One region of the Streptomyces sp. PL-25 genome, then DNA from elsewhere that is predicted to be linked to it. Evidence: riboswitches for the same ligand, from Rfam matches in the RefSeq annotation. Region 1 holds a riboswitch; the other holds the start of a gene.
The links. Region 1 has a riboswitch for fluoride ahead of R4Z62_RS29385 (inorganic diphosphatase). Riboswitches for the same ligand answer to the same signal wherever they lie in the genome.
Positions count from the first base shown of each region.

Region 1 (4,697 bases):
GCCGAGTCCGTGGCCTGGCTGGAACAGCACCTGGCCGACTATCCCGGCACGGTCGTCGCGGTCACCCACGACCGGTACTTCCTGGACAACGTCGCCCGCCGGATCCTGGAGATCGACCGCGGCCGCGTCCACCCCTACGAGGGGAACTACTCCACCTACCTGGAGACCAAGGCCGCCCGCCTCCAGGTGGAGGGCCGCAAGGACGCCAAGCGGCAGAAGCGGCTCGCCGAGGAACTGGCCTGGGTGCGCGCGGGCGCCAAGGGCCGGCAGGCCGCCTCCAAGGCACGCGTGCAGCGCTACGAGGAACTGGCGAGCGAGGCCGCGCGCCGCCGCGAACCGGACTTCGAGGAGATCCGGATCCCGCCGGGCCCGCGTCTGGGCAGCCTCGTCCTGGAGGCCGACCACCTCACCAAGGGCCACGGCGGCCGGCTGCTGATGGAGGACCTGTCCTTCTCGCTGCCGCGCGGCGGCCTCGTCGGCGTGATCGGCCCCAACGGCGTGGGCAAGACGACGCTCTTCAGGATGATCGTCGGCGAGGAGCGGCCCGACAGCGGGACCCTGCGCCTGGGCGGCACGGTCCGCGTCTCCTACGCCGACCAGGACCGCGCCGGGCTCGACCCGGCCGCCAGCGTGTGGGAGGCGGTCTCCGGCGGCCGGGAGCACCTGCGCGTCGGCGGTGTGGAACTGCCCTCGCGCGCCTATGTCGCCACCTTCGGCTTCAAGGGCGCCGACCAGCAGAAGCCCGTCGGCCTGATGTCCGGCGGCGAGCGCAACCGGCTCAACCTGGCGCTCACCCTCCAGCAGGGCGGCAACCTGCTGCTGCTGGACGAGCCGACCAACGACCTCGACGTGGAGACCCTGGCCTCGCTGGAACACGCGCTGCTCGCCTTCCCCGGCTGCGCCGTGATCAGCGCGCACGACCGGTGGTTCCTGGACCGCGTCGCCACCCATGTGCTCGCCTGGGAGGGCGGCGCCCACTGGTTCTGGTTCGAGGGCAACTTCGCCGACTACGAGGCCGGCAAGCGGCAGCGGCTCGGCGAGGAGGCCGCCCGCCCGCACCCGGTCACGCACCGGCGGCTGGTCCGCGGCTGACCGCCCGACAGGAGCACCGCGCCATGACAGAACTCGACCGGGCGGCGGTGGCGGCCCTGCGCACGGCCCGCGTCACCGTCGTCAACGCCGAGTGGCACCTGCGCGAGGAACAGGCCCTCGGCCGGCTCGCCCGGACCGGCGGCCTGGCCTGCACCCCGCTCTTCCCCGGCCACTTCGTCATCCAGGTCGTCGCGATCGGCGGACGGCCGCTCGGCCGCGCCCGCCACCACCGCGACGGCCGCCGCGCCCGCTGGGTCGCCGTCCCCGCGGGCACCGCGCACGAGATCGGCGCCTACCGCACCCTGCACGGCGCCGCCCGCGCCCTGGCCCGCCACGCGGGCCTGCGCCGCCGCCGCGTCACCGACGTCCCCTGCGGCCTTCCGCCGGACGGCGGCGCGGACGGCTCCGGCCGGAGCACGGGCCGCGGGCTCGCGCACGGCTCCCCGGAGCCACCGGCGGACCCGAAGCGGTGAGCCGCACCGGTCGCCAGGGCCCGGCGGGCGGCACCGCGCTGCGCTTCGTGCTGCTCATCGGCGTGGTGAGCCTGTTCTCCGACATGGCCCACGAGGGCGCGCGCGGCGTCACCGGACCGTTCCTCGGCTCGCTCGGCGCCGGTGCCCTCGCCGTCTCCGTGATCGCGGGCACCGGCGAACTCCTCGGCTACGCATTGCGGTTCGTGTCCGGCCACGCCGCCGACCGCACCGGACGGTACTGGCCGATCACCGCCGCCGGCTACCTGGTGCAGATGGTCGCGGTGCCGCTGCTCGCCCTGGCCGGGCAGTGGCCGGTGGCCGCCGTGCTGATCGCCGCCGAGCGCGCCGGACGCGCCCTGCGCACCCCCGCCCGGGACGCGATGCTCGCCCACGCCACCGCCGAGCTGGGCCGCGGCCGGGTCTTCGGCGTACGGGAGGCCCTGGACGCGGCCGGTGCGATGACCGGCCCGCTCGTCGTGGCCGGTGTCCTCGCGCTGCACGGCGGCTACCGCACCGGCTTCGCCGTGCTCGCCGTACCGGCCGCGCTCACCCTGCTCGTCCTGGCCGCCGCGTGGCGGCAGTACCCCGACCCGTCCGGCCTGGACACCGGCGGGGACGTCCCCGGAAGGCACGGCACCCCCCGGGCCTTTTGGACCTATCTGGCGGCCATGGGGCTGATCGCCGCCGCCTACGCCGACTACCCGCTCATCGCCTACCACTTCGGCCGGGCGCACGTCGTCTCCGCCCCCTGGATCCCCGTCCTGTACTCCGTCGCCATGGCCACCGAGGCCCTCGCCGCGCTCACGCTCGGCCGCCTGTTCGACCGGTGGGGGCTGCGGACGGTGGTGGGCGCGACCCTGCTGACGGCGTGCTTCCCGCCGCTGGTCTTCCTCGGCGGCCCGGTGGCCGCCGTGTGCGGCGTGGTGCTGTGGGGGCTGGGCACGGCCGCCCAGGAGTCCGTGGTCCGGGCCGCCCTCACCGGCATGACCGCCCCCGGCCGCCGGGCCTCCGCCTTCGGCCTCTTCGACACCGGCTTCGGCCTGTGCTGGTGCGCGGGCAGCCTCGCCCTCGGGGCCCTCTACGACCACTCCGTCACCGGCCTGGTGGTCTTCTCCGTCGCCCTGCAACTGGCCGCGGTCCCGCTGCTGCTCAAGGTGCGCCACATCGCCTGAGCGCCGCGCGGGACCGGGCGGCTCACCGCAGCAGCCGCATCAGCACGTCCTCGGCCCTCCCGTAGGCCTGCGAGCCCACCCGCAGCCGCCACACGGTCCCCGGCGCGCCTTCGCCCGGCGTCACGACCCGGACCGGCCGGGGCGCGGGCGCCGCGTGCGCGGGCACCCCCGCCTCGCGCAGCGCGTCGAGCACCTCGTCGACCCGGCGCGCGGGGATGTCGGCGACTGGCGCCCAGGACACCGCCCGCAGACCGTTGCCCCGGCCCCCGGGCGGCAGCCACGCGGGCGCGAAGAGTCCCGCCGAGACAGTGAGGTGCGCGCTCCCGTGGGAGCTGGAGACGGCGCCGGACATGGCATCCTCCCCGGGTCTTCCCGCACGTCCAGCGTACGTCGCGGGGCTCCGCCCACGGAGCTGCTCCGTCCGGCGTACCCTGGATACCCGCGCGGGTGATCCATGGGGCACACTGTGGAGGCGCCCAGCGCGTCGGTGATGGGGCTCACCGCGAACCGCGGCATCATGCCGCTGACGGTCCCTGGCAGAACAGCCGAGCCGTGCCATGAGGACGGCTCCCGTCGCCAGGAGGCTCCCGTGGAGTTCGATGTGACCGTGGAGATCCCGCAGGGGTCCCGCAACAAGTACGAGATGGACCACGAACTGCACCGCATCCGGCTGGACCGGCTGCTGTTCACCTCCACCAGGTACCCGGCCGACTACGGCTACATCGAGGGCACCCTGGGCCGCGACGGCGACCCGCTGGACGCGCTGGTGCTCACCGGCGAGCCGACCTTCCCCGGCTGCGCCGTCGAATGCCGGGCGGTGGGCATGTTCGTCATGAAGGACGAGCACGGCCCGGACGAGAAGATCCTCTGCGTCCCCGCCCACGACCCGCGCCACGCGCCCCTGCGGGACATCGACGACATCCCCGAGTTCGACCGCCTGGAGATCACCCACTTCTTCGAGGTCTACAAGGACCTGGAACCCGGCAAGTCCGTCGAGGGCTCCCACTGGGAGGGCCGCGAGCAGGCGTACGCGGAGATCGGCGCCGCCCGGGAGCGGGCCGCGGCCACCCCGGGGACGACCGGTGACTGAGCCGCGCGCCCGGCCCGTGGGCACCCTGGTCCTCATGCGGCACGGCCAGAGCACCACCAACGCGGAGGGCCGCTTCACCGGCTGGACCGACGTGCCCCTCACCCCCCGGGGCGAGGACGAGACCGTCCGGGCGGCCCGGTCGATCGCCCGCGAAGGGCTCCTGCCGGACGTCGTCCACACCTCCCTGCTGCGCCGCTCCGTGCACAGCGCCGACCTCGCCCTCGGCACGCTGGACCGGCTGTGGATCCCCGTACGCCGCAGCTGGCGGCTGAACGAGCGCCAGTACGGGGCCCTGACCGGCCGCCTCAAGCACGAGGTCCGGCAGGAGGCGGGCCCCGGCCGCTACCGGCACTGGCGCCGCTCGCTGCACGGCCGCCCCGCCCCGCTGCCCGCCGACGCGCTGGCCCGGCTGCGCGCCGACCCGCGCTACGCGGCCCTGCGCCCCGACGCGGTGCCCTCCGTGGAGAGCCTGGCCGACATGATCACCCGGGTCGTCCCCTACTGGACCGACGTCCTCGTACCCCAACTGCGCACCGGAGCCACCGTGCTGGTCGTCGCGCACGGCAACTCCCTGCGCGCGCTGGCGGCCGTGCTGGACCGCCTCACCGGCGACGAGGCGGAACGGCTCGACATCCCCACCGGCGCACCCCTGCGCCACGACTTCGACGGCGACCTGCGTCCCCTCGTACGCCACGGCACCTACCTGGACCCCGGCAGCGCCGTCCGCGCCGACCTGGTGGCCGCCGAGGGCCACTGACCCCGGCGCCCCGCCCTCGATCCACCACCCCCGCACCCCGGAGGAAGACCCCCATGACTCTGCGCCCCGCCGAGCTGCACGCCGTCGAGATCCTCGACTCCCGCGCCCGCCCC
Region 1 is NZ_CP136997.1:6,605,167-6,609,863, forward strand. Features, by position in the region: gene ettA (energy-dependent translational throttle protein EttA) at 1-1,092, shown strand, start outside; gene R4Z62_RS29370 (hypothetical protein) at 1,116-1,565, shown strand; gene R4Z62_RS29375 (MFS transporter) at 1,562-2,737, shown strand; gene R4Z62_RS29380 (hypothetical protein) at 2,760-3,089, opposite strand; fluoride riboswitch at 3,215-3,280, shown strand; gene R4Z62_RS29385 (inorganic diphosphatase) at 3,327-3,827, shown strand; gene R4Z62_RS29390 (2,3-bisphosphoglycerate-dependent phosphoglycerate mutase) at 3,862-4,584, shown strand; gene eno (phosphopyruvate hydratase) at 4,638-4,697, shown strand, end outside.

Region 2 (4,697 bases), 5.9 Mb from region 1:
GCCGGCGTGGCGTTCGGCGAGCGGCGGTGTGCACGGCGACGATCGGTACACCCCCTTCGGGTACGCCAACCCGACCCGGCGTGTCCTGGGCGCCGTGCTGCGCACCCGCACCCGCGCCACACCCACCGGCATCGCACCCGCCGTCGCCGCGCGACCGGGCACCGGGGACCCTCCGGCACCGGAACCGGAAGGGGAACCGGGACCGGAGGGCGCCGGGCCGGTGCGCACGGCGGCGACCGGAGGCACCCTCGACTACGCGTCCGACGTGGTGGAGGTCGTCGAGGTGTATCTGTACCAGCCGTTCTACCGTCCGCTGCGCGCGCTGGTGGCCGCGGCCAAGCGCCTCCAGTGCGGCCGCCTGGACGCCTATCTGACCTACATGCTGATCGTCCTGGTCGGCGCCCTGGCCCTCGTGGCGGCCCTGTCATGACCGGCCCTGCGGCGGTCGTTCCCGCGGCCCGGCCCGGTGAAGGAGGAAGCCGATGACCGCGTCACCGTTCCACAGGATCCTCGTCGGCTGGGACGCCTCGCCCGCCGCCCGCGCGGCGCTGGCGGCCGCGGTGGCGCTGGCCGGCGACCGGGGCGGCGTCCTGGTGCGCGCCGTGCTCGTACCGTCCGAGCACACCGAGACCGGCGGTGAGCGCACCCGCGACCTCGGCGCCCAGCGCGCCTGGGTGCAGGAGCGCTTCGACCGGGCGTGGCAGGCGCTGCCGCCCTTCGCCGGGCAGCTCCGACTGGACTGGGGCACCGGCACGGACATCGCCGCCGACCTCGTCGCGAGTGCCGCCGAGCACGGCTGCGACCTGATCGTCCTGGGCCGCCACGGCGCGGACAGCCATCTGCGGGCCCGGCCGCTGGGCGACGTGGTGCGGCGGGTGACCGAGCGGGCCGCCCTGCCCGTGCTCGTGGTCCCCGCCGCGGCGCCCCCCGAGGACACCGGGTGAGAACGCCCCCGCACCCGGCACTTCCGAGCAGTACATCAACCGAACGGAGCAACCGCACATGAGCAGGCACACCCGCCCCGGCCTGAAGGTCACCGTCTTCGTGGGCGAGAACGACACCGTGCACCACAAGCCCCTGGCCACCGAGATCGTGCACCGCGCGCACAAGGCCGGCATCGCCGGGGCCAGCGTCTTCCGCGGGGTCGAGGGCTACGGGGCCCACTCCCGCATCCACACCCAGCGCATCCTGTCCCTGAGCGAGGACCTGCCCATGGCGGTCGTCTTCGCCGACTCCCCGGAGAAGGTACGGGCGTTCCTGCCGGAGCTCGACGGGATCGTCTCCGAAGGGGCGGCCATCCTGGAGGAATGCGAACTGGTCCGCTTCACCCCGGACGACCGGTCCGACGCGTAGGCACACCGACAGGACACGCAGGCACTCCGACAAGGACACCGCTCATGCCGATCCGCCGACTGGTCCTCGATGTCGACATGGCCATCAGCGAGCCGAGCCTCACCCATCTGGCGCAGAAGATCGAGAACGTGCCGGGCGTCCAGGCCGTCAACATCTCCGTGACCGAGATCGACGTCGAGACCATCGGGACCGACGTCACCATCGAGGGCGACGCCCTGGACCTGACGGCCATCCAGCGGGCCATCGAGCACGCCGGTGCCGTCGTGCACAGCACCGACGAGGTGGTCGCGGGCGCCTACACACTCGACCGGACCCCCCGCAAGAGATGACCGTCTCCCTCACGAAGGCCGCCGGGGCCGTCCGGCTCCCCCTCGTCCTCGGGATCACCGACGGCCTGCTCAACGCCCTCACCCTCGCCTCCGCCTCCCTCACCGGGTCCGGCACCCCGGTCAGCTGGAGCCTGGCGGTGCGGGTCGGCTGCGCCGCGCTGGTCACCGCCGCCTTCACCGTCATGGTGGCCGACTACGCCGAACGCCGGGCCCATCTCGCGCACATCACCCGGCAGCTCAGCCTCGGCCGCGGCCGGAAGATGGCCGCCACGCACCTGGGGCGGCTCGCCCTGCTGCGGTCCTGGCGCGCCGCGCTCGTCGCCTGTGTGTCCAGCTTCGCCGGGGCCGCGCTGCCGCTCGCGCTGGGCGCGGTCCTGCCCGGCCCGCCGTGGATCGTCGTGGCACTCGCCGTCCTCGCCCTGTCCTGCCTCGGCGCCATGCTCGCCCGTCTCCTGACCGCCCGCCCCGTCCTGTGGGCGCTGGCCATGGCGGCGGGCGGCGTCGCGACCACCTGGGTCGGCATCCGGCTGCGCATCGCGTGACCGGCCGGGCCGCGCGCGGGGTCCGCCGGACCGCGCGGAGGACTTGCGGACGGACCGGGGACGTACGCCACAATAGGAGGGCATCGCCATGGCGATGGGGCTCGCCACAACCGCAGGACCTCCTGCTGATGGCCTCTACCGGTAACACCCGCACATCATCTGCGAGGAGATCGGCATGAGGATGCCCGACGATGTCCTGCTGCGCTGCTCCGCCGTCGTCTTCCGGGGCGAGTCGGTGCTGCTCGTCCACCGCACCGCCCGGGGCGCGGACGACTGGGTGCTGCCCGGCGGCACCCCCCGCGCGGGCGAGAGCATGGTGGCCTGCGCCCGCCGCGAGACCCGCGAGGAGACCGGCCTCGCGGTGGAACCGGCCCGGGTCGCGTTCGTCCTGGAGGCCGTCGACCCGGACACCGGGCGGCGGACCGTGGACCTGGTGTTCACCGCAGACGGCGCGCCCGGCCAGACGCCCTCCTCCCGTGAGGAGGGCATGACGGCCGAATTCGTGGCGTTCTCCCGGCTGCGCGCTCTCGACATGAAGCCGCCGCTGGCGGGCCATCTGCCGGGCCTCTTCCACCGGGGCGGGCGCCGGTACGCGCCCTACCTGGGCAACCTGTGGCGCCCGCGGAACGGCACGCGGGTCACCCGCGCCCTGTCGGCGCCGCCCCCGCTCCCCCCGTTCCGTTCCCGGTGACGTCCGGACGGGGCTGAGCGCGCCATGGCCGCGGAGCGGCGGGGCCGTCCGGCGCCGACGGGGCGCGCGGACCCGTCCCGCATACGGCCGCTGCCCGGCGGGGCCGGACTGCGGGTGGTGGCCAACCCGGCCGCCACCGGCGCGGAGCGCGCCCTCGCCGAGCTGCGGAGCCTGCTGCCCCGGGCCCGCCCGGTCACCGTCCGCTCCCCCGGCGGCCTGCCCGCCGCCCTGGAGGCGGCCGCCCGGTCGGCGGCCGAGGCGGGCGGGGCGCTGGGGGTGGTCGGCGGCGACGGCTCGGTCAACGCGGCGGCCCGCGCCGCGCTGCGCCACGGCCTCCCGCTCGCCGTCTTCCCCGGCGGCGCGCTCGACCACTTCGCCGCCGCGGCCGGTCTGCGCTCCGTCTCCGTGGCGGCCACCGCCGTGGAAGAGGGCCGGGGAGCGGCCGTCGACGTGGCCCTGATCGGCACGCCGGGCGCCCACCGGCCGCCCCGGGTGTTCCTGAACACCTTCGCCCTGGGCGCCTACGCCGATCTGGTCCGCTTCCGGGAACTGGTCCGCCCCCGCTGCGGACGGCGGGCCGCCACCGCGCTGGCGCTGCCCTTCGCGAGCGGCACCGCCCGGCCCTTCGCGCTGCGCCTGGACGGCACGCCACGCCGCCTCTGGCTGCTCTTCGCGGGAAACGGCGTGTACCGGCAGCACTCCCTGCACGCCCTGCCGACGCGCGAGCGGCTGTCGGACGGCCTGCTCGACGTGCGGCTGCTCGACGCGGACGCCGGGCAGCGGCACGGCCGGCTGGTCGCCCTGCTGGCCGAGGCGGTCGACGCACCGCACGCGCTCGCCCTTCCCGAACAGCACGTCGTGCCCCGGCTGCGGCTGGCCGGTCTGCGCGGCCTGACCTACGCCTACGACGGCGAGGCGGCCGCCGCCCCCGACACACTGACCCTGACGGCGGCGCCCGCCGCCCTGCTCCTGTACCGTCCGGTGCCCTCGAAGTGACCGTACGGCCGGGCGACGCGGGCCCGGAGCCGCGCTATGTCCCGGTCGCCTCGTGCACGCCGACACCGATCAGCACGGCGGCGGCGACGGCGGGCGACCAGGCGCCGACGACCCTGGCGGCCACCCCGGTCCCCAGTCTGTTGCCGAGCCAGATCATCGCGTAGCCCCAGAACGTGACGGCCGCGGCGACGCCCCACAGCGGGACCGCCGCCGAGACCGTGGCCCCGAAGCCGTTGGCGACATTGGTGAACGACAGGCCGACACCGAGCAGCAGGCCCTGGCGCGGGCCGGGGGGTGCGGACACCGGCGGTGCGGTGCGGTGGACGCGGCGGGGCCGTACGTACATCTGGTACAGGTAGAGGAGCGCCACCGACACGAGCACCCCGCACGCGACCAGGCCGGCGGCGGCCGGGGGCACCCGGCGGGAGACGAGGTCTCCGCCGTACGCGCCCAACAGAACGCTGGCCAGGCCGACCGTGTTGACGAGCGCGTTGATCCGGTGCGGGAACCTGATCCCGGCGACGCCGTAGGCGAGGCCCACCCCCCAGTTGTCGAAGTTGGCGGCCAGGCCGATCAGATCGGCCGTGACCGCGGTGCGCAGCCAGTCCATGGGCGTCCCGTTCCGCGCTCGTCGAGGAGTGCCGCGCCCACCGGAGCCGCCGGCCGCTCGCCGAAGACGCGCGCGTACAGATCGGCGCCGTGGGCGGTGGGCTCGGGCGGGCCCTCGACCAGCCGGTGGGTGCGGCGGCCGTCGGGGGTGCGCTCGGCGCGCAGGAACACGGTGCC
Region 2 is NZ_CP136997.1:689,586-694,282, forward strand. Features, by position in the region: gene R4Z62_RS02955 (proton-conducting transporter transmembrane domain-containing protein) at 1-430, shown strand, start outside; gene R4Z62_RS02960 (universal stress protein) at 483-944, shown strand; gene R4Z62_RS02965 (DUF190 domain-containing protein) at 1,003-1,353, shown strand; gene R4Z62_RS02970 (DUF211 domain-containing protein) at 1,398-1,682, shown strand; gene R4Z62_RS02975 (hypothetical protein) at 1,679-2,224, shown strand; fluoride riboswitch at 2,306-2,369, shown strand; gene R4Z62_RS02980 (NUDIX hydrolase) at 2,400-2,915, shown strand; gene R4Z62_RS02985 (diacylglycerol/lipid kinase family protein) at 2,940-3,911, shown strand; gene R4Z62_RS02990 (manganese efflux pump MntP) at 3,946-4,521, opposite strand; gene R4Z62_RS02995 (MutS-related protein) at 4,485-4,697, opposite strand, start outside.
Region 2: linked by a shared signal. The riboswitch ahead of R4Z62_RS02980 (NUDIX hydrolase) and the one ahead of R4Z62_RS29385 (inorganic diphosphatase) in region 1 are both predicted to bind fluoride.